4 regions of the Ethanoligenens sp. genome follow, and region 3 is predicted to be linked to each of the others. Evidence: riboswitches for the same ligand, from Rfam matches in the RefSeq annotation. Region 3 holds a riboswitch; each other region holds the start of a gene.
The links. Region 3 has a riboswitch for cobalamin ahead of metE (5-methyltetrahydropteroyltriglutamate--homocysteine S-methyltransferase). Riboswitches for the same ligand answer to the same signal wherever they lie in the genome.

Region 1: it holds a riboswitch for cobalamin, as region 3 does, so the genes downstream of both, ABF463_RS05385 (DUF4430 domain-containing protein) here and metE (5-methyltetrahydropteroyltriglutamate--homocysteine S-methyltransferase) in region 3, are expected to answer to the same signal.
Region 2: it holds a riboswitch for cobalamin, as region 3 does, so the genes downstream of both, ABF463_RS02340 (NAD(P)H-dependent flavin oxidoreductase) here and metE (5-methyltetrahydropteroyltriglutamate--homocysteine S-methyltransferase) in region 3, are expected to answer to the same signal.
Region 4: it holds a riboswitch for cobalamin, as region 3 does, so the genes downstream of both, ABF463_RS09395 (DUF4430 domain-containing protein) here and metE (5-methyltetrahydropteroyltriglutamate--homocysteine S-methyltransferase) in region 3, are expected to answer to the same signal.

What each region holds. Positions count from the first base shown of each region.
Region 1 covers NZ_JBDNLG010000023.1:9,142-11,341, reverse strand. Annotated here, with positions in the region: gene ABF463_RS05385 (DUF4430 domain-containing protein) at 1-973, opposite strand, end outside; cobalamin riboswitch at 1,108-1,291, opposite strand; gene ABF463_RS05380 (TIGR04100 family radical SAM protein) at 1,346-1,948, opposite strand; gene ABF463_RS05375 (TatD family hydrolase) at 1,945-2,200, opposite strand, start outside.
Region 2 covers NZ_JBDNLG010000008.1:43,428-45,627, reverse strand. Annotated here, with positions in the region: gene ABF463_RS02340 (NAD(P)H-dependent flavin oxidoreductase) at 14-1,135, opposite strand; cobalamin riboswitch at 1,319-1,498, opposite strand; gene ABF463_RS02335 (class I SAM-dependent methyltransferase) at 1,688-2,200, shown strand, end outside.
Region 3 covers NZ_JBDNLG010000028.1:24,102-26,301, reverse strand. Annotated here, with positions in the region: gene ABF463_RS06180 (glycerol dehydrogenase) at 1-195, shown strand, start outside; cobalamin riboswitch at 583-775, shown strand; gene metE (5-methyltetrahydropteroyltriglutamate--homocysteine S-methyltransferase) at 853-2,200, shown strand, end outside.
Region 4 covers NZ_JBDNLG010000056.1:6,033-8,232, reverse strand. Annotated here, with positions in the region: gene ABF463_RS09400 (metallophosphoesterase) at 211-987, shown strand; cobalamin riboswitch at 1,023-1,228, shown strand; gene ABF463_RS09395 (DUF4430 domain-containing protein) at 1,368-2,200, shown strand, end outside.

The DNA of each region.
Region 1 (2,200 bases), on a different contig from region 3:
CGGCAACCAGCAGATTGTAAGCAGTCTCACCTGTATTCACGGTCACATTTGTCTGCCCTAAAATAATGCCATTCTCGGGCACCACTTGATGATCCTGCTTGTTGATAGGAAGGTTGTTCCAGTTTGCCAATGCTGTCTTGCAGTCGATGGAAAGACTCACTTGGAGAGTCTGATTTGCGTTGGGCGTGGCAGCCGCCGGTTCCTGCGACGTGGACGTGCTGGGGGCTTGGGCAAGCGTGCTGCCTGTGTTTTGCGTAGACGAGGGCACAGAGGCTGTACTGCCGCTGTTTTTGGAAGCGGTTTGTTTGTCCGCGGAGGAGGATGTCGCCCCGCCTGCGGATGCACCCGTCGAAGAAGCAGCGCCTGAAGCGCCCGCCGCCGAAGATACTGCCGATGCGCCGGCTGAGGATGTGCCTCCCGACGAAACGTTCGCAGACGCGGAAGACGCCGCTGGTGCCATCTTATTTAGCGACAGCAAATACGGTCCTTTGTTTTGGGAAAAACGGATGGTCGCAACGCCATCCACCACCTGTGCCGTACCCGTCTGCTGCAAAGTGTCCGGGGGGCCGGTACACAGCAAATACGACCCATCGGCCCATTTTTTCCCCAGCGTCACACTCACGGAGGCTTCCCCCGGAAAAGCGCCCTTTTGTGCAAACGTAATCTGCTGATACTGCTGTGCCGCATCCGCCTGCTCCGCTGTCACGGATTTGACCGACAGTTTCAAATTCATATCCGCCGGTTTTTGGATGTCCCGCCCGATAAACGTCCATGTATATTTCACGCCGCCGCTGGTGCCGTGATAAATGGCAATCCTGTCGCTTTGCTTCAGTTGCTGGAAGTCGGCCTTGCGGATAATACCGTTATCCGGCACCGAGGCGACCACCGCTGTGCTTTTGCTGCCGCATCCCGCCAACAGCGCTATGCAGATGAATAGCACCGCGAACCACAGCCCTGTGATGCGCTTTTTCAAAAAACCATCTCCATTATCTCCAAAACGCGCTCTTTTCATGAAAAAAGGCCGCATACAGCGGCCTGTCCATGTCGTAGTTTTGTGCCTTGCGGCGCGGAAACCGTCCATGTGACCGCACCCCTCCACCGAAAGACGCTCTGTCCCCTTGATACGGCAGGTCTCCTGACTTGAATTCATCCGCAACCCCGGCCTTCCCGGTCTCCCAGTGGCACAAACGGGGCGTAGTCCTTCTCACAGTAGCGGAGGCTGTCACGGTTTTGCACCGTGTTCCCTATTTTCGCATACCGATGGTATGCAACCGTATCGCATTCTTTACTTTTTAACCTTTATCCTAGCCTTTTTACGCAGATTGTCAAGCACGCTGTGTTCTCTTCAGGCAATATACGTGCGAACCCGGAATTCTGCTCCGATGGACACGGCAATTGCACGGCACGCCTCAATTTGCGCGGGCGTGAGAAGATCCAGCACCGTCAGCGTCACCGATGGGATATACTGCATACAATCCCGGGCATATGCCAGCACCGCGTCGTATGCGTCCCTGCCGAAATCACTGCGGCAATAGTGCTGGTATGTCGCCGCATCCGGCGCGTTCAAGCTGATGGAAACCGCATCCGCTAACCCTTGCAATTCCTGCGCCGTCGGGCGGCCCGCAATCAAATCCGCCAACCCGTTGGTATTGATACGCACCCGCAAAGAGGGGGCTTTTTCTTTTATTTCCCGAATCACTGTTTTGACGGTGTCCAGCCGCTCAAGCGGCTCACCGTATCCACAGAAAACCAGTTCGTTATAGGAAGATAAGTCGTTTGCCAAAATGGACACGACAATTTCTTCAGCGGTCGGCTCGCGCTCCAGCCACAGGCTGTTCGACCCATATGCCCCGTCCCCTTCGTTGCGGATACAGAATGTGCAGTGATCGGGACACCGGTTGGTCACATTGACATACAGACCGTCTTTGACCGGGTAGGTAATGGTCATGTGTTTTCATCTCCTTTATCAAGCCCAAACAATGCACGGGCATTGTTCGCGGTGATATGCGCGGCTTCCTCCACGGGAAGCCCCATCACGTCGGCTATACAGGCCAGCGTGTGCGTCAGCATCATGGAATCGCAGCGCCTGCCACGCAGCGGCTCAGGCGCCATATACGGGCAGTCGGTCTCACAGAGCACGCGGTCATGCGGCAAAGACGCCAGCACAGCGCGCGCTTTCTGATTGTTTTTAAAGGTCACT
Region 2 (2,200 bases), on a different contig from region 3:
CTTGATCGCCCTTTCACGGGACGATCGTGGCCGTAACCGTCTCTTTCTCCTGCAGCACGGTAGCTTGCCGGTACTCCTGCGATAGTGTTTCAAACAATTTTTTGACTGATACGATCTCGTTTACTTTGTATCCATTGGCCCCAACGAAAGCAAAGCCGTTGGCCAATTTACCTCTGCACGCACTGATGAGCGCTTTGAAAATACAGTACGGGCTTTGCTGCTGCTTGCAGGTTACGATACAATGAAACGGGCAATCCGCCGGGTGCTTCTTTCCTTGCTCGGCATCACGGAGAAAGCTATTGATAATGGCGCGTCCAGGCATTCCAACCGGGCTTTGAATAATCCCGATATCTTCTTTTTTACAATTTACATAGGCTTGTTTAAAAGCGATGTCTGCATCACATTCATCTGTAGCGACGAACCGCGTACCCATTTGCACAGCGGATGCGCCTAAATGGAAGAACCGTTTGATGTCCGCCCCGCTGAAAATCCCGCCTGCCGCGATAACTGGAATCTTGTGCTCCACATGCATTTCAATCGGATGAATGGCTTGCAGAACTTCCTGCAGTAAATTTTCCAACCGATACGCCGGATTGTCGATTTGATCCCGATGAAATCCCAAGTGACCGCCAGCCATAGGGCCTTCAACCACAAACGCATCCGGCGTATACGCATATTTTTCCTGCCAGCGTCTGGTAAGGACTTTTGCAGCACGCGCAGACGAGATGATCGGCACCAATTTGGTTTTACATCCTTCCCGTATATACGAAGGCAAATTGAGCGGCAGCCCTGCCCCTGCAAAAATAACGTCGATTCCTTCTTCGATGGAGGCCTTTACCATTTCCCCGAAATCACTAAGTGCCACCATAATATTGATGCCCAGAGCCCCTTGGGTTTTTCCTCGGGCACGGCGGATTTCTTCTTTTACCGCGGCAATATTATCTTGTACACTAAAGCCGGCTTTGTGCACCATGCCGACCGCCGCCGCAGAAAGGACACCCAGCCCGCCTTCGTTTGCCACAGCGGAGGCCAGCCCTGCAAGGGAAACGCCCACACCCATCCCGCCCTGCACAACAGGGGTCTTTATTACCAAATCACCAATCACAAGTGGTTCCTGATCAAAATATGGCATCATTTTTACTCTCCAACTCCGTTAACAAATACATGCTTGATTTCACGTTATCAACAACCTATTTTACATCGGTGCACAGAAAAAACCAGACTGTATCCGGCAGTCTGGTCATGTATGCCTAATCCCACACGCTTGCTGGTGTGTGGAGATATTTCGACGCTACATAATTCTTTCCCACCGAAAGACATTATATCTACGCAATACGGCAGGTCTCCTGACTTAAATTCATCCGCCGCCTCATCCTTCCCGGTTTCCCAGTGGTGCAAAAGAGGCTTTGTCCTTCTCACAGTAGCGGGGGCTGTCACGGTTTTTCACCGTATTCCCTATTGATGCATGGTTGATGCAACCGTATTGCTGTATTTAGTTGTTACCTATATCATATGCCCTTTCAGCAAAATGTCAATTGGTTTATGATACTATTATAACCACAAAAATTTCAACAGTGCTATGATTCTGCGGTGCGGTTCACATACCGGGGCATTTTATCTATGCCGTTGACTTTTACCACATTCCAACTATAATAAAGGAAAACAAACCAGAGAGGATCTGTTAACTTTGGAAATCGCACATCAGAATGCGGATCGTTTTTCGAAATTTGCTGATTTTTACGATCAGGTGCGCCCGGCTTTACCCTTGGAGGTTCGTTCCATCCTCCTGCAATACCTCGGACATCAGCCGTCCGTCCTGGTCGATATTGGCTGTGGAACCGGGTTATCTACAGCCGGATGGTCGGGATACGCGGCCAATATTATAGGGGTCGAGCCCAGTGATGCGATGCTCTCCATTGCACAAAACCGCACGGCAAGTGACTCTTCTATTCGGTATATCCATGCGTTCTCTGACCAGACCGGTTTGCCGGATGACAGTGCGGATTTGGTGACTTGTTCCCAATCCTTTCATTGGATGGACCCCGATAAAACCATTCCGGAAATCGCAAGGGTTTTAAAAACCGGCGGTATTTTTTCCGCCTTTGATTGCGATTGGCCGCCAGTCTGTCACTGGGAGGCGGAGAAAGCGTACGAAGAGTTGTTTGATGTGTTACATCGGATGCACGCAGAGAACCATAAA
Region 3 (2,200 bases):
TGCATTTCAGTTGGTTTGCCTATTACATTGGGCGAGATTGGCGTTACTGATGCCGAGCGTGTTCATATTGCGGCTGAAAAAGCGTGCGCACCGGGTGAGTCCATCCATAATTTGCTGGGCGACGTGACACCGGATGCGCTTTATGATGCGTTGATTGCAGCCGATGTGCTTGGCAAAACCTATTTGAACGCATAAATTTTAGTAGTAGTATCAGCAATAAAAGTCATTTGCTGAAATGAATTGACCCCAAAAAGTAAATGATGATTTTTCATCAAACAGTTGATAGGGTTTACTGTCTGTGTAAAGCAGGTGGTAAACCCTTCAATTTTGTCTTGATACGGTGATGGTTGTAAATCCATTTTACTTTTTTCTGTGAAGAAATTCTTTGAAACACTGTCACGAGAATATCGTGACAGTAATGCGGGGTTGTCTATGGCGTTTGATTTTTCACCCCAAAGCGGCATCAAACATAACCAGGTATATGATTTTTGAATATTTAAGCATAGTATTTTTGTTGTACAGTATAACAGACAAAATTGATAAAATATATTGACACTAAGGCATCTCCGTGCTTAAAATAAGACCAAGCGAAAACAATTCGGTGCCTCCGTGCCGGAGGAGAATAGGGAACCGGGTGAAAATCCCGGACAGCACCCACTACTGTAACCTGTGTCGGCTGCCGCAAATGCCACTGCCGTTTGGGTGGGAAGGCGCGGCTGCAGGGCTTTAGGCCCAGCAGGAAGCCAGGAGACCTGCCGGATTTGTTTGCTCTCATCTCTGGGACTGGAGATAGGGACAATTTTTATGCAAAAAGGTTGTGTCTATTTTCTCCTACATTATTTGGAGGAAAAAATGAAAAAAACATCTGTTATCGGTTACCCGCGCATTGGCGCGAGCAGGGAACTCAAAAAATGGACGGAAGCGTATTTCCGCTGCGAACTGGAGAAACAGGAGTTGCTGCAAAATGCGGCAGAACTGCGTAAGCGGCAGTGGCGCAAGCAGCACGATATGGGTGTGGATTTTATCCCGTCTAACGACTTCTCTTTTTACGACAGCATGCTGGATACGGCTGTGCTGTTTGGCGCGGTGCCCAAACGTTTTCGGGATCTGGGGCTGGATGCGCTGGACACATATTTTGCTATGGCAAAGGGCTACCAAGGCTCACACGGAGATGTGCATGCGCTTCCCATGCAAAAATGGTTCAACACCAATTATCATTATATTGTGCCGGAAATTGAAGACGACACCTGTTTTTCCTGTGGCTCGGAAAAGCCGTTTGCGGAATTTGAGGAATCAAAAGCGGCTGCCATCCCGACACGTCCGGTGCTGATTGGACCGTTCACCTTTCTAAGGTTGGCTGAAAACCGCTCGGGCAAATCTCTTCGTGTGCTTGCAGGGGAACTTCTGCCTGTTCTCCATGAGATTCTTTTGCGGCTGACCGAGTTGGGCGCAGAATGGGTGCAGATTGACGAGCCTTGTCTTGTGACAGATCTCGCGGAAGAGGATCTCGCGCTCTTTCGCATCCTTTACAACGACCTGCTTGCCATGCCGAACCGTCCGCGTATTTTGCTGCAAACGTATTTTGGCGACGTGCGCGACAGTTATACAATGCTGGTTGATATGGATTTTGACGCGCTAGGGCTGGATTTCATCGAGGGCGTGGAGAATCTGCATCTGCTGGAGCAGTATGGATTTCCCCAAGGCAAAATACTGGTCGCCGGTGTAGTGAACGGCAAGAACATCTGGGTCAACCACTATGAACAGACGCTGTCACTGATTCATCAAATTGCGCACGTGGTGGAATCTGATCGGTTGGTGTTGGGAAGCTCCTGCTCCCTACTGCATGTGCCGTATACCGTTCAAAACGAGTCGGGTATCCCGGATGCCTATCGCGAACACCTTGCGTTCGCAGAAGAAAAGCTGATGGAACTGGCAGAGCTGGGACGGTTGTCTGACGATTCGGCGTGGGAAACGAATCCGGCTTTTTTGCACAACCGCGCCATTCTAACTCGTAAACAGGATGCAGCCTTCCGTTTTGACGATGTACGCGCGGCCGTATCCCGTCTGAAAGGCGAGGATTTTACACGCTATCCATCTTTTGAGGAACGACGGACTGTTCAAAAGGCGGCGCTGAAATTGCCGCTGCTGCCTACCACGACCATCGGTTCTTTCCCCCAAACAAGTGAGGTGCGCACCCTGC
Region 4 (2,200 bases), on a different contig from region 3:
AGGGACTGTTGTAAAACGAAAGTTGAGCAACAGCCCCTTTTTTGCATTCACTAATATCTATGCACCTCATATTTCTATGCTTACCAGAAAAATTCATACGATTTTTATGTGCTTGGTCATGCCACATCCCGCGTAGTATGATATAATGAAAAGCAAACGACCGCCGCCGCGTTTTTTGCGCGGCGCAATTGAACAGCTGGAGGCTGGAACGTGACCAGAGTGGAAAATATTACCCTACGAAAATATCGACTGGTGTCTCACGATCTGCCCGCCGCATTTGACGGCACAACCATTGCGTTCCTATCCGATATCCACCATAGCAGAAGCTTTCCTCTCAAGCGCGTCAAAGAACTAGTGGCACTCACCAACAGTCTGCGCGCCGATGTGATTCTGCTCGGCGGAGATTATGTGAGCCACAGTCAGGCGCATATTCCCAATTTCTTTCGTGAAGCCGCCGCCCTTACCGCGCCGCTTGGTGTTTACGGTGTGCTTGGCAATCACGACCGCAAAACCAATGCGGCTTTATCCCAAGAATGTATGGCGCAGGCAGGCATTTGCTCACTGGACAACAAAGGGTATTGGCTGGAGAAGGACGGCGCGCGCATCCGTGTGGGTGGCGTGGGAGATCTCACCACCGCCGAGCAGGATCTTTCCCCCATGCTCGCTGAAACCCGCCCGGATGACTTTATGGTGCTTGTTTCTCATCACCCGGACTATGCTGAACAACTGCCGTTCAACCTCATTGACCTCATGCTCTGCGGGCACACGCACGGCGGTCAAGTGAGCGTGTTGGGAAAATGGGCGCCAAGCTATTTTGGACACACGCATTACAAGTTGAAATATCTCACCGGCGTGGTCAAAGATGCCGACACCACCATTATCATCTCAAATGGCATTGGCACAGTCGGGCCGCCGGTACGCATCTGCGCCGCCCCACAGATTTGGCTGATTACGCTTTGCGCCGATCAACGGCCAGTAGACGGCTGATTTTACTTGACGTTATATGCAAATTCGTCTACAATAGAATCAATCTCTTTACAGGTGCGCGGCTATTTACCGCGATAATAGGGAAACCGGTTCAAAACCGGTGCAGCCCCCGCTGCTGTGAGGCGGACTGTTTTTCCATGAGAATCCATGCGGATTCTTAGACCACTGGTCAACAAGATCGGGAAGGGGAAAAACAGGACGATGCCAAGCCAGAAAACCTGCCTGCAAAGTACGATGTGATCCTTTCGGAGGGAGAGGACAGACGTAAAAACGGCAATATTGGGATTTACCCGTTTTTCGTTACGGTCTTTTTTCTTATAAGAAAAAGGGCCGTTTTTGTTTGCCCCCTACCACAGAAGACAAAAAAGAGGAGTGGTTTGATGAAAAAAGTATTCCAAGGCTGGATTTCTGTCTGCTGCGCTTTCGCGTTGCTGTTTGTCAGTATTCCCGGTCTGTCAGCGGCAGCAGATGCACAAAACACGTTTCACCTGTGTGTTGAGGGTTCCAGCCAGACGGTGCTGAACGAAGATGTCCCTCTCACAGCGGGAGAAACATTGCAAACCGCGCTTGAGAAAGCGCTGAATCAAAATAATATCTCGTATCAACTGTCCGATTCGCAATATGGGAAATACATTGCTACCATCGGGTCAGATACACAGGCCGCCGACTATTCCACTTATTGGAGCATCTATCAAAACGGCGCATACGCGCAGCTGGGTGTCAGTTCCCTCCAACCAGCAAATGGCGACAACATTATCATCGCCTTTACCGCTTCAGACACGCTGTATCCAATAGTCACCGTCTCTCCCAGCACCCCATCCGCCTCAAATCCGTTCACGGTGACTCTGACCGCCCAAAAAACAACGTATGATGCCCAATGGAACCCCACTACTTCGACGGTTCCCGTTGCAGATGCCACCGTTACCTTTAACGGAACATCCAAAACAACGGACACTTCCGGAAACGCAACCTTTACCGCACCTGCCAACGCGGGCAGTTATGCTTATCAGGTCAAAAAAGACCGCAGCGGGCAGGCTCCCGCACTGGTTCGCATGAGCGGCAGCGTCACGGTGTCCGCCTCGTCTTCCTCCAGCAGTTCTTCCAGCCAGAGCTCCTCCTCCAGCAGTTCTTCCAGCCAGAGCTCCTCAGGCGGTAATGTTTCAACAGTCACAAGCGCCGCCGTCGCCAGCGCGTCCAAAAGCGCTGCTGATGC